DNA from 2 places in the Rhodoferax sp. P2_H8_2 genome. Region 1 is predicted to be linked to the other one. Evidence: riboswitches for the same ligand, from Rfam matches in the RefSeq annotation. Region 1 holds a riboswitch; the other holds the start of a gene.
The links. Region 1 has a riboswitch for S-adenosylhomocysteine ahead of metH (methionine synthase). Riboswitches for the same ligand answer to the same signal wherever they lie in the genome.
Positions count from the first base shown of each region.

Region 2: it holds a riboswitch for S-adenosylhomocysteine, as region 1 does, so the genes downstream of both, ahcY (adenosylhomocysteinase) here and metH (methionine synthase) in region 1, are expected to answer to the same signal.

Region 1 covers NZ_JBFUFW010000003.1:502,397-511,925, reverse strand. The annotation lists gene AC1DV6_RS08015 (prepilin-type N-terminal cleavage/methylation domain-containing protein) at 1-431, opposite strand, end outside; gene AC1DV6_RS08010 (type IV pilus modification PilV family protein) at 428-886, opposite strand; gene AC1DV6_RS08005 (prepilin-type N-terminal cleavage/methylation domain-containing protein) at 883-1,359, opposite strand; gene AC1DV6_RS08000 (pilin) at 1,469-1,903, opposite strand; gene AC1DV6_RS07995 (type II secretion system F family protein) at 2,091-3,329, opposite strand; gene AC1DV6_RS07990 (GspE/PulE family protein) at 3,336-5,093, opposite strand; gene AC1DV6_RS07985 (prepilin-type N-terminal cleavage/methylation domain-containing protein) at 5,235-5,723, shown strand; gene metH (methionine synthase) at 5,777-8,581, opposite strand; S-adenosyl-L-homocysteine riboswitch at 8,606-8,686, opposite strand; gene AC1DV6_RS07975 (cyclic nucleotide-binding domain-containing protein) at 8,778-9,353, shown strand; gene AC1DV6_RS07970 (homocysteine S-methyltransferase family protein) at 9,441-9,529, opposite strand, start outside.
Region 2 covers NZ_JBFUFW010000007.1:51,658-61,186, forward strand. The annotation lists gene AC1DV6_RS13310 (peptide chain release factor 3) at 1-602, opposite strand, end outside; S-adenosyl-L-homocysteine riboswitch at 684-777, shown strand; gene ahcY (adenosylhomocysteinase) at 852-2,300, shown strand; gene AC1DV6_RS13320 (TlyA family RNA methyltransferase) at 2,313-3,185, shown strand; gene metF (methylenetetrahydrofolate reductase [NAD(P)H]) at 3,197-4,036, shown strand; gene AC1DV6_RS13330 (23S rRNA (adenine(2030)-N(6))-methyltransferase RlmJ) at 4,170-5,066, opposite strand; gene AC1DV6_RS13335 (serine/threonine protein kinase) at 5,174-6,931, shown strand; gene rplM (50S ribosomal protein L13) at 7,132-7,602, shown strand; gene rpsI (30S ribosomal protein S9) at 7,599-7,991, shown strand; gene AC1DV6_RS13350 (Fe2+-dependent dioxygenase) at 8,081-8,755, shown strand; gene AC1DV6_RS13355 (DUF6776 family protein) at 9,001-9,529, shown strand, end outside.

The sequences.
Region 1 (9,529 bases):
CCCAGGTTGTAAACCACCACCACGTCATTAACTGCAATCCGCTGATCCACGGGAAGGCCCAAGTTGCTGCCCAACATATTGAAACTCAAGTCAGCGACCGCAAAGTTCAGGCCCGCCGGCGTGTCGTCCGCCCTGTAGCGCCCGCCGGTTTTGGTGGGAATGAATTCGATGCAGTTGTTGGTTGGCGAGCCAGCGGTCGCTGAGACACGCACGCTATTGGGCAATGCGGTGCGCAGGTCGCGCGCCATACGGCGCACCGTCGTGTCAGCCACATCGGTCAATGCCGCTCGCCTGCCGGAAGAAAAGTACGCCTCGATAGGCGCGGGCATGAATACCACCACCACGCTGCCAATCACACCGAGGATGACAATTACCATGATCAACTCGACCAGCGTAAAGCCACGTTGGAAGTCGCGCGTGTGATTTGTCATGGCGCAGCCCTGTAACCCACCAGAACGATGGTGCCGCCTGGCCCATTGACGGACACGGTAACCTTAAGCGCGCCAGCGGCGTTAAGCGCCGCATTGTCTGCCGCCGTAGCAGGCACTGCTACCACCCCGGCAATGCGATACGCAGCCAGCCCCGGCTTGATGTTGCCTTGCTGGTCCTCGATTGCCGTATTCGAATAGCCGTTGTAGTCGGCAACGTTGTCCCAATTTATGCGCCCCGTCTCCCCCGCATTGGAGCCATCCGGGTCGGTAAACCCCTTTTGCAGAATCTCTTCGAGCAAGGACTCGGCAATCGCTAGCGTTTGCTTGCGCACCATGGGGTCAGCGCTGCTTTTAACCGTCGTATTCATGACCGACAAAATGCCCACCATGGCAAGCGAGACCACCACAATAAAGAAGATGACCTCGACCAGCGTAAAGCCGCGCGTGTGCTTCATTGCACGTAGCCCGTCACAGGCTGGACAGTGATACCGCCCGCAGGCCCGTTCGTAATATTCACTGTCTGCACGGTGGCCCATGCCGCTCCGAGGTCATTGATAGGCTGACCCAGTCCATTGAAGTTCAACTGGAGAGGTGTGGTGCCATAAGTGGCTGCGCCCTTGGCCGTTATTGCTGCAGGTATCTCGCCTTGCGGCCCCGTCAGAGGTGTGGCAGGGGTGCAACTGGTCGCCCCAGAGGTCGACGCCATGGTCAACGTCGCCACGGTACTTGTAAATCTGATGCACACCGTACGGCGTTGGGCAATCGCCACTTTTTGAGCGTACCGCAGCAACGCTTGGGTTTGGTCATAGAGCCCTCGGGTATTGAAGGCTTGGGTGTCCAGAATGCGGGGGGCCGCGTAGGCTGCCAGTAGCCCCAAAAGTACCAAGACAATCACTAGCTCGACAAGCGTGAACCCGCGATGTTTCATGGTGCCCCTGAATGCAAAACGCGAAAGCCTCATGACAAAGCTTTCGCGCGATCCGGTGGGGTCCATGCATCCCTGGTGAACCGCACCGGGAAGCGCGGCGCACACAGAATTATGGGCCTGTGCAAATAACCGTGGCTGTCTGCGCTACGCCCTTGGAACCTTGCACCAAGCAGGTTACTGCAACTCCAGGGCTATTCAGGCATGTTCCAGCACCTGTCGTCACGTTGTATGCGTTGGCAGATGTAGTTGCACCTGCAGCAGTTGCAAAAGTTACACCAGACACCAACGCGGTCATATTCGGACCAGTACATGTTGCGGCGTTGTCACCGTTCAGCGTGGTAGTACCGGCTTTGCCAGCGGCCTTTGACGCATAGTTAATGGCAGAGCTGGAAGCAATGCCGCCAACCACACCTTGCGCCGCAGCGTTACCGGCTTCCGTGGACAGGTCAACGAACTTGGGCAGCGCGACTGCGGCCAGAATGCCCAGAATCACGATGACCATTACCAATTCAATGAGAGTAAAGCCGCGTTGTGTTTGCTTCATGTCATGCACCTCGAAATAAAAAAGATCCAACGTTATATACGTACGGTACGCCGTTTTCCCGGGCCGTACCTCATGTTTCGATTATTAGCATATCCCACTTAAACCGCAAGGTTAGATACACGCGTTAAGTCGCTGAATGCTATGGTTTTTGCCGTGTTTTGGTGTCCTTACAACTCCCCCAGCCCGTTTAGCCACCCCCACGGCCCATCGCCGCCTGCCCCAAATTCCACAGGGGCAGGAACACGCCCAAAGCCAAAAGCAGCACTAGGACCGCGACAACCGCCAGCAATATGGGCTCGATGGCTGCGGACAGGCCCTTGATCGCGTAGTCCGTGTCGCGCTCGTACATTTCTGCGATTTCAAACAGCAGGGCGTCCAATTCACCGGTCTCTTCGCCCACGTTGATCATCTGCAGCACCACTGGCGTAAACACGCCAGTAGCAGCAGCGCAGCGCGAAATACTCTCACCCCGTTCGATGCCGTCGCGCATCTGTTCGATCCGGCTGCCGATATAGGCGTTGTCCACCGTCTGGGCCACCACGGTCAGCGCTTGCACCAGCGGCACACCGCTTTGGCTGGACAGGGCAAAGCTGCGTGCGAAGCGCGCCAGCGTGGCTTTCAGAATTATCTCGCCTACGATGGGCAACTTGAGTTTGCGAGAATCCCAGCGGTATCGGCCTTCTTCTGTGCGCAAATAACCCCGTACCACCATAGCCAGACCGACCAGCAGCGCCAAGAGGAAAGGCCACCACTTCAACATCCAGCCGGAGAATCCCAGCAAACCGCGGGTGATAAGCGGCAGTTCAGCATTGAACCCGGCGAACACCTTGGCGAACACCGGGATCACGAAAATATTCAGGATGACTATGGCCACCGCCATGGCAATCACGACAAACGTCGGGTAACGCATGGCCTGCTTGATGCGTTCGCGCACATCGCGTTCGAACTCCAGATGCTCGGTCAGGCGGATGAACACTTCCGTCAGACGGCCAGTCATCTCGCCGACTTTGATCATGGAGATATAGAAGCCACCGAACAAATCCATATGCCGGGCCATCGCGGCGGACAACTCACGGCCTTGATCCAAACTGGATCGAATGTCTTTCAGAAGGTCCACCATTGCAGGCTTGTTGGCCGATGCCTGCAGTCCGGCAAAAGCCCGCAGTATTGGCACCCCCGCCTTGTTCAGGGTGTACATCTGGCGCGAGAAGATCATCAGGTCTTCGTCATTGACTGGTTTGCGGTTCAGTCGAGCGAATATTCCCTCGGAAGGCGTATCTGTGGCCGCGGGCGCCAAAGCAATATGCACAGGAGCAACGCCAATAGAAAGCAACTGGTCAGCAACGCCACCCTCGGTCATTGCCTCCAACTGCCCGCCAACCGCCTCACCCCGGTTGTTGCGACCTTTCCATGTGTAAAGGGCCATCGATCTTTAGTCGCTCTCGAAGGCATCGTCGAGATCAAACCCGACACGTAAAGCCTCTGCCAACGAGGTGCGCCCCTGGCGGACCAACTCCAGTGCATGGTGTGCCATGGTGTGGCCCGCCATCCGTTCTCTGGCAGCACGCATGAATGCGGCGGGATCGGACCGAGACGCCGCCTGCGTCAGTTCCGCATCCATTTCGAGCAGCTCATAAACGCCCTGGCGACCGGCATATCCGGTCCCATTGCAGGCGGAGCATCCAAGGCCGCGCTTTGCTGGAACCGTCTCACCCTTGGCGAGCAATGCATCCAGCCAACTCTGCTCCTGGGGCGTTGGCTGATGGGGCGCAGCACACTCTTGGCAATTCAAACGCACGAGGCGTTGTGCGATAACCGCCTGCAGAGAGGTGGACACCATGAACGATGGCACGCCCATATCTAGCAACCGGAAGGGTGTGCTGATCGCATCCCGCGTGTGCAATGTCGACAGCACCAAGTGGCCAGTGATCGCAGCCCGCAGACCAATCTCGGCCGTTTCTGCATCGCGCATTTCGCCCACCAAAATCACGTCCGGGTCTTGTCGCAGGCAGGAGCGCAGAACCTTGGAGAAACTCAATTCAATCTTGTCGTTAACCTGCACTTGCGTAATTCCGGGCAACCGATATTCAACAGGGTCTTCGACGGTGATCACTTTGAGTTCAGCGGCGTTGATTTCTGCCAACGCGGCGTATAGCGTCGTGGTCTTCCCTGAACCAGTCGGGCCTGTGACCAACACCATGCCAGCGCTGCGGCTCAGCACTTCACGGAATCGCCGCAGCATGTCTGGCGGCATGCCGATGCCATCCAGCCGGCGCATACCAGCGCCCTGTATCAGCAAGCGCATCACAGCGGATTCGCCATAGGTAGTTGGCAGGGTGCTGAGACGCACATCAATGGTGACGTCCTTCAACCGCACACTAAAGCGTCCATCCTGCGGCAGCCGTTTTTCGGAAATATCCAGGCCCGCCATAAGCTTGAGCCGTTGGGCCAATGCGCCACCAATACGCTTGTCGGCCTGGGTCTGGGTTTGCAACACACCATCCACACGCACGCGGATTTGCAAACTGTTTTCCTGCGGCTCAATGTGCACGTCCGAAGCACCGACCTGCACCGCATCCTCGAACAGCGACTGCAGCAAGCGCACCACCGGCGCACCTTCGATGCCTACAGTTGCCGTCAGTTCACCGAAGTCAACCGCGTCGCCCAAATCCTTTTCCAGCGCACGGGCCAAGCCACTGATTTCTTCAGTACGGCGGTACAGCCGGTCAAACGCGGCCGCCAACTGGCTCTCTGGAACTGCCGCAATCGAAATATTGCGCTTGAGAATACGGGTCAGTTCGTCGAACGCAAACAAATCCAAGGGGTCAGACAAGGCAACCAGCAGGGAGTCGCCCTTGTCTTCCAGGGCGAGGGCCTTGAAGCGGCGCGCAGAGGACTCTGGCAACAGCTTGACCACATCGGCGCGGAACGGAAACGTCTTCAGGTTAACGAATGGGATCCGCAGCTGGCGCGCCAAGCCATTGGCTAGCAACTCTTCGGTGATTACGCCCGTCTCGATCAGCAGGCGCCCCACTTTTTTGCCCGTGGTGCGCTGCAGCTCTAGCGTCTGTTGCAACTGCTCCTGGGAAATCAGTTTTTGCTGGACCAGCACATCGCCCAGCCGCAGCTTCTCGGGCCGGCCAGGTGCGGGGCGAGGGCCGTCGGGCGCAGTGGGTGTTGCAACCGGCATATGTGTGTCCCGTATCTAGTGCGTTAGTGAAAAAATGATAGCACGAGAAGCAGGCAAGGCTTGGGTTAAATCAAGGTTTAAACGATAATGCACACAGGGACACCAAAGATATATTTTGAATCTGAATACTAGGAGATAAATTTGAGCCGCAAACACCAGAATGGTTTTACGCTGATTGAGTTGATTATTGTTGTAGTAATCATTGGGATTTTGGCTGCCATTGCCCTGCCCAAATACATTGCGGCGCAGACCGATGCCCGGGCCGCAAAAATGAACGCGTTGTATGGATCTATGCGTACTGCAGCTGCGCTGGCCAAAGCACGTTGTGAGTTGGACCTTGTTGCCAATCCAGCGGGCACCTGCACTGTGGCTGCAGGCTCGGTCAACATGGACGGCGCGTTGGTTACCATGGTCAACAAATACCCTGCCGCAACACCAGCCGGCATTCAAGCAGCGATGGGCATTGTTACTCCTGCGAACGAGGGCATTACTGTGGCAGGAGCAGGCCCGGTCACATTTACTGCTACTGGGGCAACCACAGCCGCAAACTGCCGTATTACCTACACGGCAGCAGCAGCAAATGCAGCGCCCACTATTACTTTGGTGGCTCTCACGACAAACGGTTGCTGAAGCTCAAATTTCATTCCTAAAAAAGAGCGCCTCAGGCGCTCTTTTTTTGTCCGCTACAAATTCGGCGCCAACAACCGCTGCAAATCCTTGGCATCCATCTGCCGCCGTTGCGCCAGGTCCTGCAGCTGGTCATCTCCAATCTTGCCCACATTGAAGTAAACCGCATCCGGGTGTCCGATGTAGAAGCCGCTGACACTTGCCGCTGGCGTCATTGCCAGGCTTTCGGTGATGCCCATGCCAATCTCTTCGCATTGCAGCAGTGCAAACATCTCCCGCTTGACGCTGTGGTCCGGGCAGGCGGGGTAACCCGGCGCGGGTCGGATGCCTTTGTATTTTTCAGCGATCAGGTCTTCCACATTCAGCGCCTCTTGCGCGGCATAGCCCCACAAGTCAGTACGTACGCGTTCGTGCAGGTACTCGGCAAAGGCTTCGGCCAAGCGGTCGGCGATGGCCTTGAGCATGATGGAGGAGTAGTCGTCGTGCAATGCTTCAAACGCTGCAGCGCGCTTTTCGGCGCCAATGCCGGCAGTGACGGCGAAGAGGCCTGCGTAGTCCTTGGTTTCAGTGCCTTTTTGGCCTGTAGCGCCCGCAGAATGTGCGTGAGCAGCTCCTGAATTCATAGCAATTCGCGGCGCCACAAAATCAGCCAGGCAACGGCTCGGACGCATCACGCCATCGATTTCCTGCTTCTCAGCCTGTTGTCGCAGGCCGTACCAGGTCAGCGCAACCTCGCTGCGGCTCTCGTCGGTATAGAACGCAATGTCGTCATCGTTCACCGAATTAGCCGGGTACAGCGCAACCACCGCATTGGCGGTGAGCCATCGGCCGTCGATGATCTTTTTCAACATGGCTTGGCCATCCGCCAGCACCTTCTTCGCCTCCGCGCCCACCACCTCGTCGTTCAGGATGGCCGGGTACGGCCCCGCCAAATCCCAGGTCTGGAAGAACGGGCCCCAGTCGATGTATTGGGCCAGCTCGGTCAGATCAAAGTTCTTGAAGACTCGCCGGCCAATGAACTTGGGCACCGTGGGCTGGTAACTCACCCAGTCGACAGGCGTCTTGTTAGCGCGCGCTTTGGCGATGGGCCACAGCGGTGTCTGCTTCTTGTTCGCGTGCTGCGTACGCACCTTGTCGTAATCAGCGTTGACCTCGGCGATGTACTGGGCTGCGCCATCGCTCAGCAACCCCTGCGCGACGCTGACGCTGCGCGAGGCATCGGGCACATAGACGATCGGGCCTTCGTAATGCGGCGAGATTTTGACGGCGGTGTGGACCCGGCTGGTGGTTGCGCCACCGATCAACAACGGCATTTGGCGCAGGCGGAAGTAATCGTCCTTCTGCATCTCGGCCGCGACGTACTGCATCTCTTCCAGGCTGGGCGTGATCAGACCGGACAGGCCAATGATGTCGGCGCCTTCCGCCTTGGCCTTGGCCAGAATTTCGTGGGCGGGCACCATCACGCCCATATTGACCACGTCAAAGTTGTTGCATTGCAAGACCACGGTGACGATGTTCTTGCCAATGTCGTGCACATCGCCCTTGACGGTGGCAATGACGATCTTGCCCTTGGCCTTGGCTTCGCCACCGGCTTCGACCATTGCCAGTTTTTCCGCTTCGATATACGGTAGCAAATGCGCCACGGCCGACTTCATGACCCGCGCGCTCTTGACCACTTGCGGCAAAAACATCTTGCCCTGACCAAACAGGTCGCCGACAACGTTCATGCCGTCCATCAGCGGGCCTTCGATGACGTGCAGCGGACGGCCGCCCTTGGCCAGAATCTCTCGGTAGGCCTCTTCGGTGTCTTGGGTAATGAAATCGGTGATGCCGTGCACCAGCGCGTGCGACAGGCGCTGGCCCACCGTGACCGGGTTTTCCAGTGTGCCGCGCCATTCCAGTTTTTTGCTTTCGTCCTTGGCGCCACTCTTCGCGGTCTCTGCCACTTCGACCAGACGCTCGCCGGCATCGGGGCGGCGGTTCAGCACCACGTCTTCGACGCGTTCGCGCAACTCAGGCTCCAGATCGTCGTAGACACCGACCATGCCTGCGTTGACGATGCCCATGTCCATGCCCGCCTTGATCGCGTGGTACAGAAATACCGTGTGTATGGCTTCGCGCACTGGGTCATTGCCGCGGAACGAGAAGCTCACATTCGATACGCCGCCAGACACCTTGGCGCCAGGCAGGTTTTTCTTGATCCAGGCCGTGGCCTCGATGAAGTCCACCGCGTAGTTGTTATGCTCTTCGATACCCGTGGCAATCGCGAAGATGTTGGGGTCAAAGATGATGTCTTCGGGCGGAAAGCCGACTTCGTCTACCAGGATGCGGTAGGCCCGCTCGCAAATTTCTATCTTGCGCTGGTAGGTGTCGGCCTGGCCCTTTTCATCAAACGCCATCACCACCGCCGCTGCGCCGTAACGGCGCACCAGCATGGCCTGGCGGCGAAACTCGGGCTCACCCTCTTTCATGCTGATGGAATTGACAATGCCCTTGCCTTGTACGCAGCGCAGGCCGGCTTCGATGACGCTCCACTTGGAGCTGTCGATCATGATGGGCACGCGAGAAATATCGGGTTCGCTGGCAATCAGGTTCAGGAAGCGCACCATCGCGGCCTGGCTGTCCAGCATGGCCTCGTCCATGTTGATGTCGATGATTTGTGCGCCGTTTTCCACCTGCTGGCGCGCGACCGCCAACGCTTGCTCGAACTCGCCGTTCAGGATCATTCGCGCGAAGACTTTGGAGCCAGTGACGTTCGTGCGCTCACCGACGTTAACGAAAAGGGATTGGGCGTCCACCTGCACCGGCTCCAGGCCGGACAGCATCATGGGGGGTGGGAAAACCGGAGTAGCGACAGACATTAATCTCACCTGCAAAAAAAAGCATTCAGGTGAGCGTGGTTGTCAAAGTGAAATTCGTCCAAGCCTGACAGTCGAACCGTGACTGCTGCAACGCTCCTTGGATGGCGCAATTTTAAGGGCGAACGGTGACCCGTAGCGTGCCAGTAAGCTACCATGGCGCAAAACAGGCTCCACAGGCCTGCCAGGAGCGCCACCCATGACCCAAGTCGATTCCTTTGCGCAACTCTCGGACCTGACCACAGGCACCAAGGGTGCGGACTATGCGGCCGAACTGCTGGCGGCGCCGGAAGCGCTGACCAGCCTTAGCCTGGACGAAGCGCGCGTCGTAATCAGCTTCATGACGCCCCGTTTTTACGAGGCTGGCACCACCTTCATCAAGGAGGGCGACAGCGGCGACGACGGTTTCATGGCCTTGCTGGTCGAAGGCGACGTGGTCGTTGAGCGCATTACGGTCAGCCGGACTGACCCCGTCACCATTCGCGTCCTGGGGCCGGGCAGCCTGATTGGCGAGATCGGGCTGGTGGACCATGAGCCGCGCTCCGCTTCGTGCACGGCCAGCTCGGACGTCTGGTGCGCCGTGCTGACGCGGGAAGCGATAGAAACCATGATTGCCGAGAAGCCTGCCATCGCCGCGCGGCTGCTCTTGGGTATCTCCGCCAATATTGCCGAGCGTCTGCGCGACACGAATCGACAGCTCAAGCTCTACGCCCGCCTCGCCACCGCGATGCGGGATGAGTTGGCCAATGTCATCGTGCCCCGGCCGCCGCAATAAGAGCTCCGCCGCTGCGCGGGTTGCCGCCCCCCCAAGGAGGCTAATTCCGCTTGGGGTGGCCCGGCGCGGAATTGCAGCTCTTAAGCGTCAAGCAGCCTCTTTGTAGAAGTAATTGCGCTGAAGGCTGCGCGTTGCCAATGGCAACACCGCATGTGCAATCGCGCCAATGTGGTCCG
Region 2 (9,529 bases), on a different contig from region 1:
AAGTCCTGCGGGCGGCGTTCGCTGCCCGACTCGAACACCGTCATCGCCTGCGTGCGCAAATTGATGATGCCTCCAAAGGCCTTGCCCTGACCCACCGGCCAAGTCATCGGTACGCAGGGCATGCCCAGTTCGCGTTCGATCTCGTCCAGGATGTCCAACGGCTCGCGCACTTCGCGGTCCATCTTGTTGACGAAGGTGATGATGGGTGTATCGCGTTGGCGGCAGACTTCGATCAGGCGGCGGGTTTGCGCTTCCACACCGTTGGCTGCATCAATCACCATCAGCGCCGAGTCCACCGCGGTCAGCACGCGGTAGGTGTCTTCCGAAAAGTCCTTGTGGCCGGGTGTGTCCAGCAGGTTGACCACATGGTCGCGGTAAGCCATTTGCATTACCGATGACGCGACCGAAATGCCGCGCTGCTTCTCGATTTCCATCCAGTCGGAAGTCGCATGGCGACTGGCCTTGCGCGCCTTCACCGAGCCGGCAATCTGGATCGCGCCCGAGAACAGCAGCAGCTTTTCGGTCAGCGTGGTTTTACCGGCGTCCGGGTGGGAAATGATCGCAAAGGTGCGGCGGCGACGGGTTTCTTCGAGGAAAGACATGGGCAAATGGAATGCAGGCGTCGCGGGCCTTTGGTGGCCGTGCGATCTGGTGCAGAGTTCTGGAAAAGGCTAGAATTATCGCTTTCCGAGGAGCGTTGCAGTTCACGACCAGTGAGCGAGGCTCGGAAAGCTGATTGAATTTGATCAGTTCAAGCACCAACCACGCTCACCCACTGGTCTGTGCGGTGAGTCCTTTTCCCCGATTCCCGTACTTGTCAGTGGCTTTCAAATTTACTTTTGGAGTGAGCCATGAGCGTACTGAAGCCCGTAAAAAACCAAGATTACAAAATTGCCGACCTGAGCCTTGCGCAGTGGGGCCGCAAAGAGCTGACCATTGCCGAGACCGAAATGCCCGGCCTGATGGCCATCCGCGAAGAGTTCACCAAGAGCCAGCCGCTGAAGGGCGCGCGCATCACCGGTTCGCTGCACATGACCATCCAGACCGGCGTGCTGATTGAAACGCTGAAAGCCCTGGGCGCCGATGTGCGTTGGGCTTCGTGCAACATCTTCTCCACACAAGACCACGCCGCTGCCGCGATTGCCGCCACTGGCACGCCGGTGTTCGCCGTCAAGGGCGAGACGCTGGAAGACTATTGGGACTACACCCATCGCATTTTTGAATTCAGCGGTAAAAAGGGCACCGCAGCTGAAGGTCCGAACATGATCCTGGACGACGGCGGTGATGCCACGCTTCTGATGCACTTGGGCGCCCGCGCCGAGAAGGACATCAAGGTTCTGGCCAAGCCCGGTAGCCATGAAGAAATTTGCCTGTTCAACAGCATCAAGGCCAAGTTGAAGGTCGACCCCACTTGGTACAGCCGCCGCCTGAAAAACATCATGGGCGTGACCGAGGAAACTACGACCGGCGTGATGCGCCTGGAGGAAATGGCCGGCAAGGGCGACCTGAAGATGCGCGCCATCAACGTCAACGACTCGGTGACCAAGAGCAAGTTCGACAACCTGTACGGTTGCCGCGAATCGCTGGTGGACGGCATCAAGCGTGCGACCGACGTAATGATCGCTGGCAAGGTCGCGCTGGTGGCTGGCTACGGCGACGTGGGTAAGGGTTCTGCCCAAGCACTGCGCGCGCTCTCCGCCCAAGTGTGGGTGACGGAGATCGATCCGATCAACGCATTGCAAGCCGCGATGGAAGGCTACAAGGTTGTGACCATGGAATACGCTGCCGACAAGGCCGACATTTTCGTGACCACCACCGGTAACAAGAACGTCATCACCTACAAGCACATGGACGCGATGAAGGACCAGGCTATCGTCTGCAACATCGGCCACTTTGACAACGAAATCGATGTCGCATCGCTGGCCAAGTGCAAGTGGGAAGAGATCAAGCCTCAAGTCGACCATGTGATCTTCCCCAAGAGCGGCAAGAAGGCCGAGAAGCGCATCATCCTGCTGGCCAAGGGCCGCCTGGTGAACCTGGGTTGCGGTACAGGCCACCCAAGCTTTGTGATGTCCTCCAGCTTCGCGAACCAGACGATTGCCCAGATCGAACTGTTCACCAAGCCCAAGGAATACAAGGTCGGCAAGGTCTATGTATTGCCCAAGCACCTGGACGAGAAGGTGGCCCGTTTGCACCTGAAGAAGGTCGGCGCGATGCTGACGGAACTGACTACCGAACAGGCTGCCTACATTGGCGTCTCCAAGGCCGGTCCGTACAAAAAAGAAACCTACCGCTACTAAGCCAAGGACTGCATGCGAATTGACCAATTGCTGGTTCAGCGCGGGCTGGCCAGCACCCGTTCCCAAGCCCAGCGTCTGATCGCCGATGGCGTGCAATGGCGCAAGGGAGAAGAGTGGAAACGGGTCGCCAAAAATGGCGATGAGGTTCCGGAAGACGCACCCATCCAGCTCTTGGACGACTCCGAGGCACGTTATGTGTCGCGGGGTGGTCTGAAGCTGGAAGCTGCGCTCAAGCACGTTGGCCTTTCGGTGAAAGGAATGCGCTGCATGGACGTTGGGCAAAGCACGGGCGGTTTTACCGACTGCCTGCTGCAAGCCGGGGCCGAGTCCGTGGTGGGCGTGGACGTGGGCAGTGCCCAGTTGCACCCCAGCTTGCGCGGTGATGCGCGTGTGCTGTGTGTGGAAAGCGTCAATGCCCGTACTCTATCTGCTACTGATTTGATAGCTGCTTACGCACGTAGCACGGGCGCTGACGGCCAATTTGATGAGGAAAATGACGGGTACGAAGACGATGGTGAAGACGAAGCAGCGGACGTTGAGCCAACTGAGCTGCCCGCTGAATTCGCACCACCGTTTGACCTGATCGTCGCGGACCTGGCCTTCATTTCGCAAACGCTGGTGTTGCCAGCGGTGGTGCCCATGCTCAAGGCGGGCGGCATTTTGTTGACGCTGGTCAAGCCGCAGTTTGAGTTGCAACCCGGCCAGGTGGGCAAGGGCGGCATCGTGCGCGATGACACTATGTACGCATTGGTCGAGGAGCGCGTACGCACGGCTTGCAGAGACCTGGGGCTGGAAGTCACGCATTGGTTCGACTCGCCCATCGAAGGCGGCGACGGAAACCGCGAATTTTTCATCTGCGCGCGCAATACGGCGCCCGCTGCATAAGACACATTGCCATGACGGACACTACTTTCCCGGTCAGCCTGGAGTTCTTCCCGCCCAAAACCCCGGAGGGGGCGGATAAGCTGCGCGTTGCGCGCCAGCAGTTGTACGCGCTGAAGCCTGAGTTTTGCTCGGTGACTTTTGGTGCGGGTGGCTCGACCCAGGATGGCACGTTCAATACGGTCAGTGAAATTCTGGCCGAAGGCGTCGCGGCTGCATCGCATTTCTCGTGCGTAGGCGCCACCAAAGTCACGGTGCGCGCCCAACTGGCGCAACTCACGGCGATGGGCGTGAAGCGCCTCGTTGCTTTGCGCGGTGATTTGCCCAGTGGCTATGGGGCAGGTGGTGAGTTCCAATACGCCAGTGATCTGGTGGCGTTCATTCGCGCAGAGACCGGAGATGCATTCCATATCGAAGTGGCGGCGTATCCGGAGGTGCATCCGCAAGCCAAGTCTCCTGCATCCGATTTGCAAGCCTTCGCCGCCAAGGTACGCGCCGGTGCAAATGCCGCGATCACGCAATACTTTTACAACGCAGACGCGTATTTCAAGTTTGTCGAAGAGGTCGATGCGATGGGTCTGCAGGTTCCGGTCGTGCCTGGCATCATGCCGATCGGCAGCTCTACCCAGCTGATGCGCTTCTCGGACGCCTGCGGCGCAGAAATCCCCCGCTGGATTCGTTTGCGCCTGCAAAGCTTTGGCGACGACACCGCGTCCATCAAGGCATTTGGACTGGATGTGGTGACGGATCTGTGTGAGCAACTGCGTGCCGGCGGTGCGCCGGGCTTGCACTTTTATACGATGAACCAGAGTGCTGCGACGCTGGCTCTGTGTGATCGTTTGAACTTGCGTTAACAGGCATCGGGTCCGAGTCGCCCCGAATCCCAAAAGCTTAGCCAGATAGGCCACAGGCCGGGCGGCGATTTGTGCGCGTTTGGCACCATGAGCCGCCCGGCCTGTGGCCTAACTGGCGTGCGAGAACCAGGAGTTATCCGCCAGATTCCAGCGTATGGGTCGCGTGGGCGTCCTGCTTGAGTGCTTCCACCATCTGCGGCAGTGCATCCTTGAGCGAGGCCTTGAGTGTGTGCGGCGGGTTGATGAGGAACATACCGCTCGCAGGCAAACCCGGGCGAACGGTTTCACCCTCTTCGTCTTGCAGCAACTTGCTGGACTTGACGGTCAGCGTCGCGTGCAACCAGCTCTTGCCCGCCTTGTTGGCCAGGGTTTTGAGTTTCTTGGGGATATCGTGCGCCTCAGGGCGGGGAATGATGGGGTACCAGACGGCGTACGTGCCAGTTGCGAAACGCAACATCGCATCGGCAATCATGGCAGGCACCCGTGCATAGTCATTCTTCACTTCGTAGCTCGGATCGCACAGCACCAACGCGCGGCGTGAAGGCGGTGGCAGAAACTTCTTCAGCCCCTCAAATCCGTCTTCCCGCAGGATGGCCACTTGCCGCCCCGCTTCGAGCTGGGCCACATTGGCCGCAAGTGTCTTGGAATCTGTCGGGTGCAGTTCATACAGCTTGAGCTTGTCGCGCGCCTCTTCGCGCAACAGGCGCTGGATGATGAAGGGCGAGCCTGGATACACCTTCCACTGACCCTTGGTGTTGAACGCGGCAACTAAGTCAATGTAGTCCTGCAATGCGGGTGCGAAGGGCTCGGTACGCTTTTCATTCACCAAACGCAGGAACCCTTGTGCCGCTTCGGCGCTGGTTTGCGCGTAGTCGCCGTCCAGGCGGTACAGGCCCGCCCCAGCATGGGTGTCAAAAACGTTGAGGGCCGCGTCTTTTTGCGTCATATAGCGCAGCACGGCCAGCAATACGGTGTGCTTGAGGACGTCGGCGTGATTGCCTGCGTGGAAGGCGTGTCGGTAACTGAACATCCCCTATGATAAGGGCACGGGCCTCGGCCCCGCAGGCGTAACCATTTGTTGCTGCACCCGCTTATTGAGCTATTCAGAGCCCGCATGCCGCGACACAATACCGAACAATGCTTGAATCTGAACCCCTGACAGGCAGGCCCTTGGAGCCCGCGCTGACACACATGGACGCCCTACCGGCAGGCACCGTGCTGGGGGAGTTCGAGCTGCGCGGGTTGTTGGGTGTCGGAGGCTTTGGCATCGTCTACCGGGGCTATGACCATTCGCTGCAAAGGCCCGTGGCGATCAAGGAATACCTGCCCTCCGCCTTGGTGGGGCGCGGCACGAACATGCAGGTGTCCGCCCGGTCTACAGCAGATTCACAACCCTTCCAGGCGGGGCTCAAGTCATTCATTGCTGAGGCGCGACTGCTGGCCCAGTTCGACCATCCCTCCCTGGTCAAGGTGTATCGCTTTTGGGAAGCGAACAACACCGCCTACATGGCAATGCCGCTGTATGTGGGCTGCACCCTGAAGGAGGCCCGCGCGCAAATGAGTGCGCCGCCGCCCGAAGAGTGGTTACGCACCATCTTGTGGTCGGTGCTCGAGGCGCTCAGAGTTTTGCACTCGAACAACACGTTGCACCGTGACATCTCACCGGACAATATTTTTCTGCAAGATCAGGGGCCTCCGGTTCTGCTGGATCTGGGCGCCGCGCGCCGCGCCATTCGCGACGGCGACCGCAAGCACACCGCCATCCTCAAAATCAACTACGCACCCATCGAGCAATACGCCGATTCGACGGACTTGCGGGAGGGGCCATGGACGGACTTGTATTCCATCGCCGCCGTGATGCACGGGTGTCTGCGCAACGAGCCGCCGTTGCCGGCAACGGTGAGGGCGGTGAAAGACACTTTGCCCAGCTTCGCGAAACTGGCCGAAACCACGGCCAGCCATTTCGGTACACCCTATTCAGCAGGTTTTGTTCGCACCATTGACCACGCCTTGCTGCTCGCGCCCAATGACCGGCCTGCCAGCGTGGAAGCATTCTGCGTCGAGATGCGCTTGCGGCGTCCCGCACACATTGCGCGCTTTGACTGGCGGGAAGCGTTGGGTGACCGTTTGCTGCATTCTGCGCCGGAGGGGCTTCTGGACACGGGCGCAACGCAGGAATTTGTCACCACCCAGGCCCAAGCCCTGCCGGATGTTCCCCATGCCCCACAGGCCACCATCGTGGTTCCCCGTGCTGAGCGCTCCCGTGGCAAACGCCGAAGAGACAAATCGTCACGCCCTGACAGTTCCAAATCCCCCGCATGGCTTCCGCCATTGTTATGGGCGGGCGTCGCTCTGGCATTTGCAACGGCCATATTTTGGGGATTGTCGGGTCGCGGAAAGTCAGTGCCCACACATGTGCCATCGCCAGTCAATACAGTGGTTGAGGCGGAGTCCAAACCGATGGCTCCAGCCATAAGTGCGCCGGTTGACTTGGCTCCTGTCGCTTCGGAGCCCGCAAAGCCAGCTAGCGCAGTGTCCGTAGCACGGGATGCGATGACGGTTCCTGCTGCAAAACCAGTACCGCCTGTCAAAGTCACGCGGGCGCAACCCAAGCCGCCGCCCACTCCCGCCTCGGCGCCGAAGCCGGAAGTTGCGGTGGTTCACGAACCCGTCAGCAAGCCTGTCAGCGATGCCAAAGTGGAGTCGGCTGCCAGCATCAAAGAGAACGCCTCACACGCACCGGTTGTTGCGGGGCACAAGGAGCTTTGCCGTGACAGCAACTTCTTCACGCGCCCCATGTGCATTTATCAGGAGTGCCAAAAAGCCGAAAACACCAAGCTTCCTGTCTGCATTGCAGACCGAAAACGCTGGGAAAACCGGGATAAAACGCAGTAAGCGGGCCTACGGTCGCGCAAGGTACTAGCCAAAACGGGCGGGTTTTCGTATAATCGAAGGCTTCGCAGCGCTTTTGTGGTTCCGCGGCGAAGAGGTTGCAGTGCATGCCGCTGCAGCAATCCCCACCTAAGAGATTCCCATTAGAGGAACGCCGACCGTGGAAAAGAGCCCGACAAACCCTCCTTTAAAAGAGAAATCTCATGTCTACTTTCAGCGCAAAACCCGCTGAGGTCGTGCACGAGTGGTTTGTGATTGACGCGACCGACAAGGTCCTCGGACGAGTAGCCAGCGAAGTTGCTCTCCGTTTGCGCGGCAAACACAAGGCCATTTACACGCCTCACGTCGATACCGGTGACTTCATCGTCATCATCAACGCATCCCAATTGCGTGTCTCTGGTGCCAAGCCCATTGACAAGGTGTATTACAGCCACTCTGGCTACCCAGGTGGCATTTCTGCCATTAACTTCCGCGACATGCAAGCGAAGTTCCCTGGCCGCGCTTTGGAAAAAGCCGTCAAGGGCATGCTGCCCAAGGGTCCTCTCGGCTACGCCATGATCAAGAAGCTCAAGGTTTATGGTGGTGCTGAGCATCCCCATACCGCCCAGCAGCCCAAGGTTTTGGACATCCCCGGTATTTCCGCCAATGCAGTGAAACGTGAGGCCGCCAAATGATCGGTGAATGGAACAATGGCACAGGCCGTCGCAAATCCAGCGTCGCCCGCGTGTTTCTGAAAAAAGGCTCCGGCCAAATCGTGGTGAACGGCAAGGCCATCGAAAAGTTTTTCGGTCGCGCAACCTCCATCATGATCGCCAAGCAACCTCTGTTGCTGACCAACCATGCAGAAACCTTTGACATCATGGTCAATGTGGCTGGTGGCGGTGAGTCGGGTCAAGCTGGCGCTCTGCGCCACGGCATTACCCGCGCACTGATTGATTACGACGCAACCCTCAAGCCCGTCCTGAGCCAGGCCGGCTTCGTGACGCGTGATGCGCGTGAAGTCGAACGTAAGAAGGTCGGCTTCCACGGCGCTCGCCGTCGCAAGCAGTTCTCCAAGCGTTAATACGGACCTGCTTCCAAGAAAAGGCCCCCAGAATCCTTCTGGTGGCCTTTTTTGCTTTTGCCGCTTTCACTTTTTTTGGGAATCCCGTTGTGTTTACTGTCTTCGAGAATTTGCTGAGTGCTGCGCAAGTGAGTCAGTTGCGGGAAGTTTTGCTGCCTGAGCGATTTACGGACGGCGCCGCCACCGCGCATGGTGATGCGCTACGGGTCAAGAAGAACATGCAATTCACCAGCACGCATCCGAAATGGGCGGCGTGCTCGAATATGGTGATCGGCGCAGTCAATGCCTGCCAGCCACTGATGCAATATGCGCTGCCCATTCGGATGACGCCACCGCTCTTCAATCTGTATGGCGAAGGCATGCACTACGGGCAACACACCGACGCAGCCATGATGAGCGCCAATGGCTGGCCCATGCGGACCGACTATTCGATGACCATTTTCCTGAGCCCGCCCGGTGAATACGAGGGTGGGGAGCTGGTCTTTACCGATACAGGGAAATCCCACAGGGAAGTCAAGCTGGGCGTAGGGAGCGCCGTGGTCTACCAAAGCAATACGCTGCACGAGGTTCGCACGGTCACCCGCGGCCAGCGTTTTGCGGCCATTATGTGGATGCAAAGTGCATTGCCTTCCGAGACGCAACGCAATGTCGTGCAGACGCTGGACCAGGTACGCGAGCTGCTGGACGGCAATAAGACTGCAGATGCGCGTGACCAGCTGCGTTTGGCTCGGGAAAATCTCGTCCGAATGTTCGCGCAGCCCTGAACTAGATTCGCAACGCGCCATGCGCGTGAGGTCGAGCGGAATAGGGTCGGCTTCCACCGCCCGCCGTCACAAACAGGTCTCCTAGCATCAACACGCCTCTGAAACGCTCAGTTGCAAAGCAAAAGTCGTCATGGTGCAAGCTCTTACGGCCCTTTTGCCTTTGGGTGCCGCGCTTAACTTTGTTTTACAAAGTAGCCGTTGACGCTAGTGGACTTGTGTTTTCGGGCTGCTAGACTTCGCGCTCCATGAGATTCCGCCTGCTCCGCCGCCGCCTCACCATCAGCGCTCCACGTATGGCGGTACGCAGTGCACTGCCTTGGCCGTTCCGTTGGGCTGTGGCGGCCATCGTGCTGGGATTTTGTGCTGCGATTGGGCTGTGGGCATTCGAATTTGGCAAGGACATTGCGGGCCTTGATAAAGGATCCAAGGAAGAGCTAACCCGGCTGCGCACGGACCTCAGTGACACGCAGGCGGAGTTGGCCCGGATCAAGGAAGAGCGGGACCATGCCCAGTCGGTTGCCAACACGGCGGGAACACTGGTGACCACTGAGAAGGCCTCGTATGAAAAGATACTGGCCCAGGTCAAATTGCTGGAAATCGAAAATCGGACTTTGCGTGATGATTTGGGATTTTTTGAGAAATTGATTCCTGCCGGGGCGACAGACGGTGTCGCTATTAGGGGTTTGCAGGCTGACATTCAGGACGCCAGAACGATAAAATGGCAGGTCTTGGTGATCCAGCCCGGCCGCAATGTACCGGAATTCAGCGGCCAAC